DNA from 3 places in the Bacillus sp. GbtcB14 genome. Region 3 is predicted to be linked to each of the others. Evidence: riboswitches for the same ligand, from Rfam matches in the RefSeq annotation. Region 3 holds a riboswitch; each other region holds the start of a gene.
The links. Region 3 has a riboswitch for S-adenosylmethionine ahead of KVT31_RS06970 (MFS transporter). Riboswitches for the same ligand answer to the same signal wherever they lie in the genome.
Positions count from the first base shown of each region.

Region 1 (5,744 bases), on a different contig from region 3:
TTGGATCAGCGAAGTCAGGGCCCCAGCCATCAATCCCGATTTCATAGTCACCACTTAATAGTAGTTTTAACTGTTGTTTACGTGGTTGTGGTTTTAATGTCACTGTTAATCCATCTAGATTCTTTTCTAGTTCACCTTTTAAATATTCACCAGTCTTTTTAGCTAAAGCATTATCACTTGTTAATAGTTCGATTGTTACTTTGTCAGTACCAAGTTCTTGTTTCGCTTTTTTCCAGTTTTCTTTCGCTGTTTTCACATCATCTTTGACTAGGTTTCCGTTTTCTTTACGGAAGTCGTTACCTTCTGGACTTTTTGCGAATTTCGCAGGAATCATTCCTTCAGCTGGAACAGCACCGTTATTTAAAATTGTTTCTACGTATGCTTTTTTATTCATTGCGCCGTTAATAGCAAGGCGTGCATGTTGATTTTTTAATGTTTCATTTTTTTGATTGAGTCGTAAAAATTGAATGCCAACTTCAGCGCGGTCTTTGAAGTTTGGATCACCCTTATATTTATCAACAAACTCCGCAGTTAAAGCAACGCGATCAATTTGTCCTGAATCATATAAGTTAACTTCTGTAGACTTATCTTTAACGACATTGAAGTTGATTTCTTCTAATTTTACAGTTTTAGCATCCCAATAATTAGGGTTCTTCTTCAATTGGAAGCTTTGCTCGTGTTTCCAGCTATCTAATGTGAAAGCACCGTTGTAAATTAAATGATTTGTTTCTAAACCATATTTATCTCCTTGAGATTTTAAGTACTCTTCGTTAATTGGTAAGAATGTTGAGAATGTCGTTAAGCTTAAGAAGTAGGGAACAGGACGGTCTAGTTGTACTTCTAACGTTTTATCATCAAGAGCTTTGACCCCTAGTTGATCAATTGGCAATTGTTTCTGGCTTATTTGTTTCGCATTCTGTATATCGAAGAATAAGAACGCATATTCAGCTGCTGTATCAGGATTTACGGCGCGTTGCCAAGCGAATACGAAGTCCTTTGCTGTAACAGGAGTACCGTTTGACCATTTTGAATCACGCAGGTGGAATGTATATTTTGTTTTATCGGGACTAAGGTCAACCGACTCAGCAACACCAGGAATCGGTTTGTTATCTTCTCCCATTGCATATAAACCTTCAAAAACATTTCGCATTACGCTCATGGATTCCCCATCCGTTGCTTTTGCAACATCCATTGTTGGAATTTCTGAAGCGAATGATAAGTTAATTGCCTGTTTATCAGGTGCTTTATCATTTGCTTTCGCTCCGCTTGCATGATCTTTATTTCCCCCGCAAGCAGTTAGTAATAGACTTGCTCCTAAAACAGATGCAACAACAGGTACAACTTTTTTCTTCATTGTTCGTTCCTCCCTAAATGTGTTGTTCGTAACGTCGTAATGTCCACGTTTTGAAGTGTAGCTATAGAAGAAGAGAAAACCTATTATAGATATGTGTATGTAGGTAATCAGGTGTTCTATATGTATATACATGTTGAACTATAATCTATCGTTATATGTTTCAACGTAGTAGATGTTATATTTTGATGGTGAAATATTTTGTTTCTTTGATTATTTAGAATATTAACACTGGAAAGAACTATATGTCAATAATAAAAATAGATTGTTAATTTCTTAGAATAATATATTAAAAAAGCAGATTTCCTCGTACTAGGGAATCTGCTTTTAATATGTTTTGCTAAAAAAACAATTGGTGTGGGCTAATCATCAGTGGGGGATGAAGAAAAAACCACTGATTAAAGTTTCGCTTTATTTTTCAATTTTTGCCCATTTGAAGTTTAATTGACCTGCAAAGTCTACTTGCACAATCCCTTTCACATAAGAACGTTCTAAATAAGATTCGCCTTTTTGGTAAAGAGGAGCGATAACGGAGTCTTTAAATAATATTTTCTCGGATGCTAGTAATGCTTCCCAGCGAGCTTTTTCATCACCGGCTAAAGTCGTTTTCACTTTTGCTATTGTTTCATCAAACTCCTTATTAGAGTAATGATCTAAGTTGTAAGGGTTATTCGTTGTAAATAGCTCAAGGAATGTAATTGGATCCGCAAAGTCAGGGCTCCAGCCGTCAATTCCAATTTCGTAGTCACCTTTTAATAAAAGTGAAACTTGTTGTTTACGTGGTTGCGGCTTTATATTTACTGTTAAGCCATCTAAATTCTTTTCTAGTTGTCCTTTTAAGAATTCACCAGTTTTCTTTTCAAGGTCACCGTCACTTGTTAATAGTTCTAACGTTATTTTTTCAGACCCAAGTTCTTGTTTTGCCTTTTTCCATAATTCTTGAGCAGATTTTGTGTCAACCTTTGTTAAATCGCCGTTTGCAGCACGGAAGTCTGTTCCGTCAGGTCCTTTTGCAAAGTTTTTCGGCACGAGACTAGAGGTTGGTGTAGAGCCGTCATTTAATAACGTATTTACAAAGGATTTTCGATCAATTGTTTGATCGATTGCTTGGCGTGCAGAAACATTTTGAAGTACTTTGTTTTGTTGATTCATACGTAGAAACTGTACCCCTACGTTTGGCCGTTCTTTAAAGTTAGCATCTTTTTTATATTTATCAACGAAGTCAGATGTTAGTTTGATACGATCTAATTGTTTTGATTCGAATAAATTTACTTCTGTAGATTTTTCTTTTACGACGTTAAAATTGATTTCTTCCAGTTTGACAGTATCTTTATCCCAATAGGTAGGGTTTTTCTTAAATTTAAAGCTTTGCTCATGCTTCCAATCGCTTAGTGTAAAAGCTCCGTTGTATAAGATTGTATTGTCTTCTAAAGCGTATTTATCACCTTGTGATTTAAAGAATTCCTCGTTAATTGGTAGAAATGTTGGGAACGCTGTTAAGCTAATAAAGTACGGAACAGGGCGTTCTAATTCTACCTCAAACGTATGGTCATCAATTGCTTTTACACCAAGTTGATCGGCTGGAAGTTCTTTGTTGTTAATTTTTGTTGCGTTTTTAATATCAAAGAATAGAAATGCATATTCAGAGGCTGTTGCTGGATCGACAGCTCTTTGCCAAGCGAAGACAAAATCTTTCGCTGTGACAGGAGTGCCGTTTGACCATTTTGAATCTCGTAAATGGAATGTGTATTTCGTTTTATCGCCACTTACTTCATGAGATTTTGCAACGCCAGGGACAGGTTTGTTACCTTCACCAAGATTATACAAACCTTCAAATACGTTTCTCATTACTTGACCAGAATCAGTATCTGTAGCACGAGCTGTATCCATTGTTCGTATTTCAGTAGGTGAAGATAAGTTTAAAACCTGTTTACTAGGTGCCTCGTCTTTTGCATTTGCTCCGCTTGCTTCGTTTTTATAACTACCGCAACCAGTTAATAAAATACTTACTCCTACAACTGATGCAATACCGGGTACAAACTTCTTTTTCATTTGATTTTCCTCCTAAATAATTAAGTTTGGATGATGATGAGGGAAATGAAAAATAAAAAATCCCTCTTTTCATATTGAGAAAGAGGGATTTTTACGTACAAGTTATGCACCCGTATATAAACGAAGTCCCTCATTCTATCTTTCAAGCACAAAGCTTGCAGGAAGTGGCACAGTGTTCAAAATGAACCTGTTGCCGAGGTTTCAAAGGGCCAGTCCCTCCACCTCTCTTGATACAATGAGTAAACGAATAAATTTTATTAATTTTTGTGTTTCTTTGATAATTCAAAATCTTACACCTTGGATAATGAAGTGTCAACCGATTGAAATATAGTTTAAATTTTCAGTTTTCTTTAATGAGAAAAACCACTGCATATGGCAGTGGTTTTTCTACTAGAAGTTAAAGTTATCTGGGTCTGGACCAACGCGACGATCTTCATTTAGAGCTTGAATTGCTTTCATGTCATCAGCACTTAATTCAAAATCGAATATATTTGCATTTTCAATAATGCGATGTTCTTTAATAGATTTAGGGATTGTTACAACTTCATTTTGTAAATCCCAGCGTAAAATAATTTGTGCAGTTGATTTATTATATTTTGTTGCAATGTTTTGTAATGTTGAGTTGTCCAGTAGCTGTCCTTGCATTAATGGTGACCAAGCTTCAAGCTGGATATTATGTTCTTTACAGAAAGCGTGTAACTCTTCCTGTGCTAAACGTGGATGATATTCCACTTGGTTGACCATTGGCTTAATTTCAGCAATTTCAAATACGTCTTGTAAGTGGTGAATGTGGAAATTACTCACACCGATAGCACGAACACGGCCATCTTTATAAAGTTTTTCTAATGCTTTCCATGATTCAGTATATTTCCCTTTTACAGGCCAATGTACTAAATATAAATCTAAATATTCTAGACCTAATTTCTCTAATGTAGTTTCAAATGCTTGAAGTGTTGTTTCATACCCTTGATCGCTATTCCATACTTTTGATGTGATAAATAATTCTTCACGTGCAACACCTGATTCACGGATCGCTTGTCCAACGCCTTCTTCGTTTTGATAAATTGCTGCAGTATCAATGCTGTGGTAGCCATTTTTAATTGCTGCTTTTACAGATTCAATTACTTCTGAACCATCTTCTACTTTAAAAACACCTAAACCGAACCACGGCATTTTTACACCGTTATGTAATGTTGTATAGTCTTTTAAACTTGTTAAATTCATATTATTTCCCCCTAGCTTTTTTGTTTGTTGCTTCTACTGCTTTTTGAATTGCCTCTGAAAAATTATATTCATATAAAGCTTTGAGACCCTCAGCTGTGGAACCACCTGGTGTTGTTACTTGTTCGCGGAGGTTAGCTGGATCTTGCGTTTGTTCAAGCATAGAAGCAGAGCCGGAAATCATTTGAATGACAAGGTGTTTTGCAGTCGCTTCATCGACTCCATAACTTTTTGTTGCTTCAATTAAGCTTTCAGCAAAGTAATAAAGGAAAGCTGGTGCACTTCCAGTAACTGCGGTAAGCTGATGAACTTCCTCTTCAGTGCAAAGTTGCGAAGTACCAATGCCTCTTAAAAGCAGTTGCAGGGTTTCTTGATGCATCTCGTTTACTGATCGTCCCATTGTATATAAGGAGATAGACTTTCCAATTTCAGCAGCTGTATTTGGCATAATCCAAGCGACAGGTGTTCCCCCGGGAAGTCTTTCTTCTAAATAAGATGGGCCAATGCCAGCAGCTACCGTTACGACAAGTTGATTCGATAGTAACGGAGATAATTCTGCTAATAATTCTTCATGTGCAGAAGGTGGCATTGCTAAAACAATTGTATCAACAGATGTAACATGCTGCTTCCAATCTGTTGCAGTAGACACATTATATCGCGCTCGTAATTGTTCTAGCTTTTCTACGTTGCTGCGGTTAGAGACGATAATTTCTTCGATGTATTCTTTGCTTGTTTTAAGTAATCCGGAAAATATAGCTTCTGCCATACGACCAGCACCAATAAATAGAATTCGATGTTTAGTTAGCATATCCTTTAATCCTTTCTAGTGAAGATATGTTATAAAAAACGATACCATTTTTAAGAGAATTTTGTAAAAAGAAAAGACTTATCGTAGATGGAATGGATAATGAGAAGGAGGAAATTCATGGTAAAGGGAAGAGCTATTCCTTATACTGGTGATAAGGAATTTATTATACATCTGGGGAGAGATGATCATGGTCAGAAGTCCACTTTTTTTATTCATTTCTAGTATTATTTGCGTATTGGTTGGGTTTTATATTCAATCGAGTTATATTGAAATTTTCGCATCGGTTATGGGGATTATTAATGTTTGGTTATT
Region 1 covers NZ_JAGXJT010000012.1:49,978-55,721, forward strand. The annotation lists gene KVT31_RS24885 (peptide ABC transporter substrate-binding protein) at 1-1,354, opposite strand, end outside; gene KVT31_RS24890 (peptide ABC transporter substrate-binding protein) at 1,763-3,403, opposite strand; SAM riboswitch class I at 3,536-3,640, opposite strand; gene KVT31_RS24895 (aldo/keto reductase) at 3,794-4,627, opposite strand; gene proC (pyrroline-5-carboxylate reductase) at 4,629-5,432, opposite strand; gene pnuC (nicotinamide riboside transporter PnuC) at 5,620-5,744, shown strand, end outside.
Region 1: another riboswitch for S-adenosylmethionine. It lies ahead of KVT31_RS24890 (peptide ABC transporter substrate-binding protein); the one in region 3 lies ahead of KVT31_RS06970 (MFS transporter).

Region 2 (5,744 bases), on a different contig from region 3:
CGCTGTAAGAACAACCGTACCTTGATCTACAAATAGCTTCGCCACTTCGCCAATCCGTCTTATATTTTCCATACGATCACTTTCAGAAAAACCTAAGTCTTTATTTAAACCGTGGCGTATATTATCCCCATCTAGTACATAGTTTCCAATATTTTTTTCAAATAGTTTACGAGCAACCGCGTTCGCCACCGTAGATTTACCTGAAGCTGATAGACCAGTAAACCAAACTACAAAACTATGATGCCCACTTTTTACTCTTCTCTCATCTTTTGAAACAGATGCTGTATGCCAAGTAATATTCGTATCCATCTCATTCTCTCCCTATTCTGTTACTACTTCTTTTTTCAAACCTTTAATTAGCACTTCCACTACTTCTTTACGACTAAATGTACTCGGTGGAACCTCACCGTTTCTTAATAGCTCTCTTACTTTTGTACCTGATAAAATGACATGATCCTCTTTTCCGTGCGGGCATGTTTTCGTCGAAGCCATCGCTTCGCATTTCGTGCAGTAAAAACTATGTTCAAAAAATAACGGTGTAATCCCTAACTCTTCCACTGTAAAGTTTGTAAAAATTTCTTGCGCTTCATAAGTCCCGTAATAATCTCCTACTCCTGCATGATCGCGCCCTACGATAAAATGGGTGCATCCAAAATTCTTTCTGACTAATGCATGGAATATCGCTTCCCTTGGTCCCGCGTAACGCATTGCTGCAGGAAATACACTTAAAAAGACACGATCTTTCGGATAATAGTTTTGAAGTAATACTTCATAGCTTTCCATCCTTACATCAGCAGGAATATCGTCTGACTTCGTTTCCCCAACAAGCGGATTTAAAAAGAGGCCATCTACAATTTCAAGAGCAGATTTTTGAATGTATTCATGGGCACGATGTACCGGATTTCTCGTTTGAAATCCAACCACTGTTTTCCAACCACGTTTTTTAAATTCTTTTCTCGTTTCAATTGGATCTAAATCATAAGAAGGAAACGGATTATTTTCAAAGCGTTTTGTAAGAACAATAGCTCCTCCGACGTAAACGTTCGGTCTTTCGTATAATTTTTTCACTCCAGGATGAGCCTCATCCGTCGTTTTATACACTAGTAACGCTTCTTTTTCCTTATCAGGCACAAAAATATCTTCTATTTGAATGACACCATATACATTTCCACCGTTAACAAGTTTTACTTCCTCTCCAGCTTTCAGACTCTCTGCTACTTCTTCTGTTACTGGTAATGTAATTGGTATACTCCAAACGCTCCCATTATCTAAACGAAGCGTTTCTACGACCGAATCATAATCTTTCTTTCCTAAAAAACCAGTAAGCGGGCTATACGCCCCTGTTGCTAATAGCTCTAAATCACTTAACGCAATGTTATCCAGTTGAATTTCTTTTTCAATTTGTGATACGTCGTATGTCTCGTCTATTCGATTTATTAATTCGTTTCTTGTACTCATTTTCTATACCCTCTCTTAGCTTTATTTTCAAATTCTTCTTATTGGTAATGAAGACCACATTCTGTTTTCACTTTCCCAGCCCATCTACCATCTCTCGAATCGCCACCCTCTCCTACAGGTAACGTACACTTCTCACACCCAATACTTGGATATCCAATATCATGCAGCGGGTTATATGGCAAGCTATGTTTGTATACATATCGCCATACTTCTTTCCACGTCCAATGAATGAGCGGACAAACTTTAATAGATTGAAAGCGATGATCTTGATTTATAAACTTTGTATGCTTACGCGTTTCTGATTGTTCCCTCCTTAAGCCCGATATCCACGCTTTTTCCGCTGCTAATGATTTTTCTAACGGTAAAATTTTCCTGATTTTACAACAAAGATTCGGATTACTTTCCCATAATTTTTCACCATGCAACTTCGCTTGTTCATCAAGTGTAAGTTCCGGCTGTTTTTCTATAATATTTAATGAAGGAAATCGTCCCCGCACTTTTTGAATTAATTCATACGTTTCTTGAAAATGAACATTTGTATCTAAAAATACAACTTTAGCAGATGGATTTACTTGGTTTATAAGATGCAGTAATACCATCCCTTCTACTCCAAAGCTACATGCGTATACAATTTCATTTTTATATTCTTTATAAGCCCAACTTAATACCGATAGCGCGCCTTTTGTTTCATCTTCTTCTGAAAATGAAACACTATTTTCTTCCCACGTTTCATACGTCAACATGTTTTTTCCCCCTGTAAAAGCAAAAAGACGGTTTTAACCTAATAAAATAGGTTAAAACCGCCTCTAGTTTTTCTAGTCAGCGCTTTTTACTTTAAACGTACTTTTTCACTTTTCTCTAATTGAATGACTTTTCCGTCTTGCACAACAATTGTAATTGAACCATATTTCATATCAGCAAGCATCGCTTGAATTTTCTCAGATACTTCCTCAAAATGTTCTCGTACACTCACGCGAACAGCCCCCCTTTTTATTCATAAAAAAAATCTTTCCCATTTCGAAAAGACTGTTCGGTAATATATTTTACCTTATCTTTCAAAATGGATTCCATTTTGCTGGATTTAGCACCTTGCTTTCTATAAGCAGGTTGCCGAGCTTCGTCGGGCCAGTTCCCTCCGCTTCTCTTGATAAGCTTTGTATTTGTATTTTATCACAATTCTGATTTTTTTCAATCCTAGTTTTCCGATATATTTTAATTATTTTATTTTACAAAAAAGGAATTGCCCATCCGAACAACTCCTTTTCTCTATTTAAACAAGTTCTTTAATACGTATGCGATCGTTCCCAATAATATTTTCATATGTTTCGCGTTCTACAACAATTTGTGATGTACCACCTTTCACGAAGACGACAGCTGGTCTACGAATCCGATTATAATTATTGGCCATCGAGTACCCATATGCCCCCGTACAAGAAACTGCTAGTAAATCGGCAGAAGCAACTTTCGGTAGATTAATATCCCAAATCAGCATGTCTCCACTCTCACAGCATTTCCCAGCAATCGAAACGAGTTCCTCATTCGTATCATTCCCTCGATTCGCTAGCATCGCTTCATAACGCGCGCTATATAAGGCAGGTCTTAAATTATCTGTCATTCCGCCATCCACTGATACATATTTCCGAATACCAGGAATGTCTTTCACAGATCCGACTGTATAAATTGTCGTTCCAGTATCACCTACAATGCTACGACCTGGTTCAACCCATATTTCTGGCAGCGGATATTCACATACTGTAAATTGTTCTCTCACTGCATTTGTTACAGCTCGCACATATGTCTCAAGAGTTAATGGCGTATCTGACTCTGTGTAGCGTATTCCGAATCCTCCGCCCACATTTAACACTTTTACTACATAATTCATTTGCTCTCTCACTTCTTCTAAAAATTGGCGAAGAACTTCAATTGCTCGAACAAAACCAGCCGTTTCGAATATTTGTGATCCGATGTGCGAGTGAATTCCTAGCACATTATAATTTGATTTTTGCAAAGCTAACTCAATCGCTTGCATCGCTTGACCATTTGAAACACCAAATCCAAATTTCGAATCTTCTTGACCTGTTGTTATATATTCGTGTGTATGTGCCTCTACTCCAGGCGTTACACGGATTAATATGTTCACAAATTTCCCATGTTGCATTGCTAAATCATGTAAGATTTCTAATTCTAAGAAATTATCTACTACAAAACAACCGATATTTGCCTGAAGAGCCATAATCATTTCTTCTTCTGTTTTATTATTTCCGTGAAAATGAATACGCGATGCCGGAAAACCAGCTTGGAGCGCAGTATATAATTCCCCTCCAGAAACAACGTCTAAAGACATATTCTCTTCACGAGCTACTCGGCACATCTCCATGCACAAGAACGCCTTGCTTGCATATGCTACTTGATAAGAGAAACCACTTTCTTTAAAAGCACGATGAAACGCGCGGCACTTTCCTCGAATAGACTCTTCATCGTATACATAAAGTGGTGTTCCGTATTGTTTTGCTAGCTGCGTCGTATCGCACCCACCAATTTCTAAGTGTCCTTGCCCATTGATTCGGCTTGTGCCGTGTAAATACATTTGAATTCCTCCCTTATTTCCTCTAAAACTCATAACCCCAATCTTCTATTCATTGCAGCACGCTTTTAGATAGACAAAAAACGCGCGGAACAATGTTCACACGCGTTTCTTATTAGGAAAAATATATATTGAAAAAATAAACGAGTTGTTATCTCCTCAAAATAAGAAACCGCATCAACATCTCCAAATAGCTCTCCATAAAATAAATATTATGACAGTACTACATTTATTCAATGCAGTCCCAATATATGAATAAGATGGTTATTCTTATATTTCGGCAATAGTCCCTTTCAACCTATGATCACAGATTCCATTAAATCTCCCATAGCTTACTCTTTCCTATTGCGGCCTCTACCTTTGAGAGTAGATGAGGTAAGTCTATTTAATTTTCAAACATCTAATTGTTGCTATTAACAATACCAAAGGACCATTTTATTTGTCAAACAATTTTTTATATTGTTTTTTTACAGTTTAATTTCGTATCATTTGGTAAGCGCTTTACTGAAACCTTTGTCACTTCCCATTCGCCCTCTTCGTTATTAAATGTAATCGTTACCTTCTCAAATGGTGGAGCAATTTTCCCAGCAACACGTTCATACTTCGTTACTTCAATACTCGCTTGAAATAAATATGTACCACTATACACTTTTTTTAAACTAATAATTTTAGGACATTCATAAGGCTTCAAGCTCCCATATTGTTTTTCAATTGCCTTATTTATTTTTGGAAATAAAACAGAATAAAGTGCATCTTCCATAAGGGGTGCATCATATTGCGCTACTGACATACTCGGTGAGGCAAAAAGTATAACACTACTGCATACTATAAAATATAATAATTTTCGCATTATAACCTCCGTTTTATTACTCGATTCTTTCTGCGCACGATAATTATCATACATAGAAACTCCGTTTTATTGTCTCCCACTGCCCTTTTTCTACTCAATTATTATAAAAAAGCCCACAACTCTCTTTTATTTTCGTATAATGATACTCATAGTATAATAAACATAATAACAAAGGACTGTTCGTATATAGAAAATGAGGCGCTAATCAAACCGGCTCACAAGAACCGTCATGCTTTTAGGAGAGGAGTATATTATGCTACAAAATCTGTTTCCAAAACTGCGATTTGCACTCGTTGCAGTCGTTTTATTATGGATAAAAACATATATTGTGTACAAGCTAGCATTTGATATTAGAATTGATAACTTCTTTGAAGAATTTATGCTTTTTATTAACCCACTAGCTTCGTTACTTTTATTTTTTGGTTTCGCTTTACTTGCATCTAAGTACCGAAACCGAATTATTATTGGAACCAGTTTTATACTGTCCTTTATTTTATTTGGAAATGCAATGTTTTATGGGTTTTATAACGATTTCGTTACATTCCCAGTTTTATTCCAAACAAATAATATGGCTGATTTAGGAACGAGTATAAAAGAGCTCTTTACGTATAAAACATTACTTTTATTTGCAGATGCAATTATTTTAATGTTTCTTTCGCGTAAATTTCCGGCATTTTGTGACAAGACCCCGCTTTCTCGCTCTGAGAAGCGAACTTTCTTTAGCGGTGTAACAGCTTTATTAGCACTACAAATTGTTGTTTCAGTTATTTATAAACCACAAATGTTCTCACGCTCATTTGATCGTCAAACTGTCGTGAAAAATTTAGGTTTATACACATACCATCTATTCGA
Region 2 covers NZ_JAGXJT010000003.1:664,272-670,015, reverse strand. The annotation lists gene cysC (adenylyl-sulfate kinase) at 1-309, opposite strand, end outside; gene sat (sulfate adenylyltransferase) at 322-1,458, opposite strand; gene KVT31_RS12420 (phosphoadenylyl-sulfate reductase) at 1,497-2,201, opposite strand; gene KVT31_RS12415 (YezD family protein) at 2,288-2,431, opposite strand; SAM riboswitch class I at 2,504-2,612, opposite strand; gene lysA (diaminopimelate decarboxylase) at 2,729-4,045, opposite strand; lysine riboswitch at 4,226-4,407, opposite strand; gene KVT31_RS12405 (DUF3888 domain-containing protein) at 4,497-4,892, opposite strand; gene KVT31_RS12400 (LTA synthase family protein) at 5,146-5,744, shown strand, end outside.
Region 2: another riboswitch for S-adenosylmethionine. It lies ahead of KVT31_RS12415 (YezD family protein); the one in region 3 lies ahead of KVT31_RS06970 (MFS transporter).

Region 3 (5,744 bases):
TAATTAAAGGTTTTAAAAAGGGCGAGAAAACGTTTGATGCGAAGTTAGAGTGGAAAGATAATAAGATGAATTTTGTGTTTGAGAATTAAGTTGTTTCAACAAATAAAAAAAATATGATAATTAAACTGTATCCTATAGAATAGACACTTAAAAAAGTCTATACTATAGGATATTTTTTTTGAATAAGTAGTACTATATATTTTTATTTGAAATGAAATATACAATAAAAAAATCTTTATAATTGATAATTTTTTATTGTAAAACAATAAATTTTGTATTAAAATCAATATCATAATAAATCAGTGAGATGCTTTTTATAGAAAGGTAACAACGCTGTTTTTTATTAGAGGAGGTAAAACTATGAACAATCACAATTTGATTATTGAAAATATGGATAACCCTCATGAGTTGGAGAGAATGTATAGAAAAGACCCGAAAGCTTTTAAAAAGTCATTCTCACAAGCATGGGATGAAAACCCTGATTCTCAGGTGCTAGCTGCTTGGTATGAAAGGTTGCATTTCAAGGGAAAGACAAATGCAGAAAAAATATCACTGTTTCAAAAAGGTTTCTTATTCATGGGCATGTTAGCTATTTTAGCTGGGCTAAGCACTAGAATCATTTTCCACTTTGTCGAGCAGGAAGCAATTGCTCCAATTAACATAGCTTTTGGTGTAATGCCCTTTATCGCTGCTTATTTTATTTACAATAATACTCCGAAAAAAAGTATTATTTATTTCCTGGCAGCGTTGTTCCTAATTGCCGGGTTGTATCTTAATATGTTGCCATTAAATTATAAAGACAGCAGTATCCTTGCGTATTTACATCTTCCTATATTGTTATGGCTCTTATTGGGACTTGCGTTTACGGGAAATGAATATTCAAAAGGTAGTACAAGATTAGCGTATATTAAGTTTAATTTAGAATATGGTCTTCTCTACGCGAGTATGGCAGTGAGCGGAATGATACTAGCAGTATTAACCATGCGTTTATTTAGCTTTGTTGACTTGGATATAGGAGAGTTCTATTTTAGTAATGTTGTTTTATTTGGAGCTGCCGCTCTCGCTGTAGTGGCTGCATACTTAGTATCATTAAATCTTAAACTTGCTAAAAATATTACACCATACATATCTAAAATTTTTAGTCCACTTGTCTTAATCACATTGTTTATCTATCTTATAACGGTAATGTGGGTCGGGAAAAATCCATTCTTGGACCGCAATTTCTTAATGGCCTTCAACGGAATACTCCTTGGTGTATTGGCTGTTACTATATTTTCTATCGTTGAGAGTGATTCAGACGAGAAAAAGAGCATTTCAGATTATATAAATTTTGCCTTAATTGTTCTGGCACTTATTATTGACACTGTCGCATTGTCAGCCATCGTATTCAGACTTTCTTCTTACGGGATTACACCTAATAGACTTGCTGTTTTAGGCGTAAACATACTGATCTGGGCAAATCTCATTTGGATTATGTTTTCTTATATGCGTTTCTTGCAAAACAAATCAGGACCGACAGCTATTCAAGATGCCGTTACGAAGTATTTGCCAATCTACGGACTTTGGGCAGCGGTTGTTATATTTACTTTTCCTATAATTTTTAATTAGAAAGGTTTTATTAACGTAACGACAAAATTGTTAAAAGAGGATGATAGGTGTCATCTTCTTTTAACTGTATAGAAAAACATATTGAAATTATTTTGATGTAAAATACAAGAAATTTAGATAATTAAATAAAAACTTCTTATTAAGAGAGGTGGAGGGACTGGCCCTTCGAAGCCTCAGCAACCTAATGTTAAATAAAGGTGCTAAATCCTGTAGGATCTAAAAGTCCTAATAGATAAGAATTCGGTTATAAGAAAACCTTCTTCTTATTTTGAAGAAGGTTTTTTGTCATATAAATAGAGAATTAGAAAGGTGGTGATACAGAAGCGAAAGAATTAAAGAAAATATAGAAGAAGAAACCGGAGGGCGTAGTGAATAATCAAGTTGAAAGTTTAAAAGAGGATAGCACTAGTGATAGTATTTGGAGCAATAAAGTTTTTTCGTATTTTTTCTTAGCAAGTTGCACTTCTTTGATAGGCAATTCAATGGTTACGCTCGTTTTACCGTTATGGGTAATGAAATTAACGAATTCTCCAATACTTGTTTCTGGAGTAAACATTGCAATAGCAACGACTACGATTCTGTTTGCGCCTGTGACAGGAACGTTAGCAGATCGAATGTCGAGAAGAAAGCTTATGATAATTGCGGATGTTATGAGATGTATCGTTATGATTTTAATTGCAGTTATAGCATTTTATAATAAAATGCTATACATTCCGTTACTAATTTTACTTATAATACGTTCAATGGGGAGTTCCTTATTTACACCAGCTTCAAATGCAGCATTAGTAACATATGTGGAAGAAAAGCATGTTCAACAAGCGATTACGCTGAGGCAAATATCAATACAAATCATATCGGTTACCATTCCTTTAATAGCGAGTTTTTTAATTAGTATTTTTAGTTTTCATGGAGTATTTGTATTAGATTCACTCACATTCTTTATATCTTTTTTAATTTTAATGAACATCAAATTTCCACGTGAATTGAAAGTAGAAAAGAAAAAGCCTTTTTACGAAGACTTTAAAGAGGGTTTCTCCATATTTAATAGTAATCAATCATTGAAAACATTGCTTATGAGCGCTGCGGTTATTAATTTACTTGGAGCGGCGTGTATGCTTTCACTACAAGTAATAGTTGTTAGAGAAATGGACCTTTCTACGGGATGGTATAGTATAGTTTTTGCGGCATCACCGATAGGGATTTTAATAGGAGCATTTATTACTAAAAAGATTCGTAAATATAAAACGATTACGACTGCTTTTATATGTACTGCTATCATGGGGATTTTTAATGCTGCAATGGGTACGACGTTAAATCCGGTATTATTTTCAGTTTATTATTTTTTATCAGGAATTGCATTTGGAGTGAGTAATGTATATTTTGGAGTACTGTATAGAAAATTAATTCCAAATGAAGTGCAAGGGAGATTTTTTGGTTTTTTAAGTTCGTTATTATTAGTATCAACTCCAGTTGGAATTGCAATAACAGGATATTCATTAGAGTCAATTTCAGCTTCTATTCTATTTATTATAATTGGTATTATTACGTTTTTAGTTTCGGTTATTTCATTTGTAATGATAAATAAGAAATAAGTGTTGTATGAGATTTTTCAAAAATAAAAAACGTCCTAAAGTAGGACGTTTTTTTATGTATATTGCTGTTTTTTCTTAATAAGTAACAACACTTGTGAAACACAAGCAAGTACTGGCAGTTCAATCAATGGTCCAATAACGAGTGCAAGTGCAATAAGAGGCTCGTCAGGAAAAGCTGTTACAGCGATAGCGAGTGCAACAGGAGAGTTTCTGGCTAATGTTGTTAAGTTTAGGCTTACTGTATCGTTATAAGATAAACGCATCATGCGTCCGATAAATTGTCCTAGTACAAAATTAATGATGAAAAACAATAGAACAGGAATGAGTAATAGTAAAACGACATTCATATTTTGTAGTAAATATTTACCTTGTGATGCAAACATCGCTACGATTGCTAAACTTAAAAATACAATTTGAGCAGAGCTGAAAAATGGAATGAGTTTATTCTCGAGTGTTTCAGTTTTTTTCAGTTTATTCATAATGAACTTTGTAGCGTGTGCAAGTACAAATGGTAAGACGATTACGATAACAATGCTTTCTACTAAAACAGAAACCGCTACAGTCTTCATGACACCAGCAAATAAAAATAAATAAATGGGAAGGAGTAGTACTTGCAATATTAAATTTACAGGCAAAATAGCAGTAGAAAGTGCTACATTTCCTTTCGCTATTTCAGTAAAGATTAAGTACCAATCTGTACATGGAGTAACCATTAACATAATAAATCCAACCCAAAGTGCTGGGTGATCTGAAAGAAATAGTGCTCCTAACCCCCAAGCGAGTAAAGGTGTCCATACAAAATTAATAGTAAGGCTCGTCCCAGCGAATTTTAAATTACGGAATCCATTTTTTATTTCTTTCAATGGAATGCTGAGGAATAATCCATACAGCATGAAAAATAAGAATGGGACAATAAAGTGCTCTGAATACATATGTATCAAATTAAATTGTCCGAGTACGATGCCGCATGTAACAGCAAAAAGAATAATAAAAGTTTGAATTTTTTCTATAGTGCTCATGAGTAAATCCTTTCTAAATATGAATTGCCCTCTCTACATCCATTATACAAACAATAAAGTTACAATGGGTATTTTAATTGTATTGCAGTTTTTGTTTTTAATTCGAGATATTATTTTTTATTTAAAGTTACTTGACTAAAGTAAGTAACTGTATTACAATCACTTACATAAGGTAATTAAATAACAAAAAGTTTTTTTATGTTTGTACTTAAGGTATCTATTGGAACTTTTTATTAGAATAAGAATTTTTATGATGATGAATAATGAATATGATAAGAAAGTTTAGGTGAATAAAATGGGATTATTTAGCTCGTTATTTGGTAAAAAAGAAGAAAATACAAAAGTAGAGGGGAATAAAACAATGTCAAAAGTATTATTTGTAAAAGCAAACGATCGTCCAGCGGAGCAAGCAGTTAGTTCAAGAATGTATGAAACATTTGTAAGTGCTTATAGAGAAGCGAATCCAAATACAGAAATTACGGAGTTAGATTTATTCGCATTAGATCTTCCGTATTACGGAAATATCGCTATTTCAGGTGGATACAAACGTAGTCAAGGAATGGGGTTAACAGCAGAAGAAGAGAAGGCTGTAGCTACGGTAGATCAATATTTAAATCAATTTTTAGAAGCTGATAAAGTTGTATTTGCCTTTCCACTATGGAACTTCACAGTCCCAGCGCCATTAATTACGTATATTTCATATTTATCTCAAGCTGGAAAAACGTTTAAATATACAGCAAATGGCCCAGAAGGTTTAGCTGGTGATAAGAAAGTCGTTGTATTAGGTGCACGTGGTTCAGATTACTCTTCAGAACAAATGGCTCCTATGGAAATGGCCGTTAATTATGTAACGAATGTGCTTGGGTTCTGGGGAATTACAAATCCAGAGACTGTTGTAATTGAAGGGCACAATCAATATCCAGATCGTTCACAACAAATTGTTGAAGAAGGTTTAGAGAACGTTAAAAAAGTAGCGGCAAAATTTTAATTGATAGTAAATGTAAAAAACCAACATGGATGACCATGTTGGTTTTTTAGTCTATTTCTATGTTAAAAAATGTATATTTATAAAATAAAAGAAAAGTTTGAAAATAGTATTGCAAAATATTATATTTCAAACTATAATGAGTTCAAGAATAGTTGATACTTAAATTAAATATTCAGAAAATTCAATTAGTTAAAAATGGAAATGAGATAAAAGGATTGGAATGGAGGTTATATTATGACGAACAAAGTACCGTTTTCGTTCATAGTAGTTATTGGATTAATGTTATTCGCACTATTTTTTGGAGCAGGAAATTTAATATTCCCGGCAATGCTTGGTCAATCGGCAGGTGAGAATGTATGGATTGCAAACGCTGGATTTTTAGTAACAGGTGTAGGTTTACCGTTACTTGGAGTATTAGCATTTGGTATTTCAGGTAAAGAAGATTTACAATCGTTAGCAGGTCGCGTGCATCCAGTATTCGGAATTGTATTTACGACAGTTTTATATTTAGCAATTGGTCCGTTATTCGCTATTCCG
Region 3 covers NZ_JAGXJT010000002.1:389,806-395,549, reverse strand. The annotation lists gene topB (DNA topoisomerase III) at 1-89, shown strand, start outside; gene KVT31_RS06975 (DUF4153 domain-containing protein) at 361-1,608, shown strand; SAM riboswitch class I at 1,742-1,847, shown strand; gene KVT31_RS06970 (MFS transporter) at 1,977-3,200, shown strand; gene KVT31_RS06965 (arsenic resistance protein) at 3,254-4,219, opposite strand; gene KVT31_RS06960 (FMN-dependent NADH-azoreductase) at 4,515-5,207, shown strand; gene brnQ (branched-chain amino acid transport system II carrier protein) at 5,442-5,744, shown strand, end outside.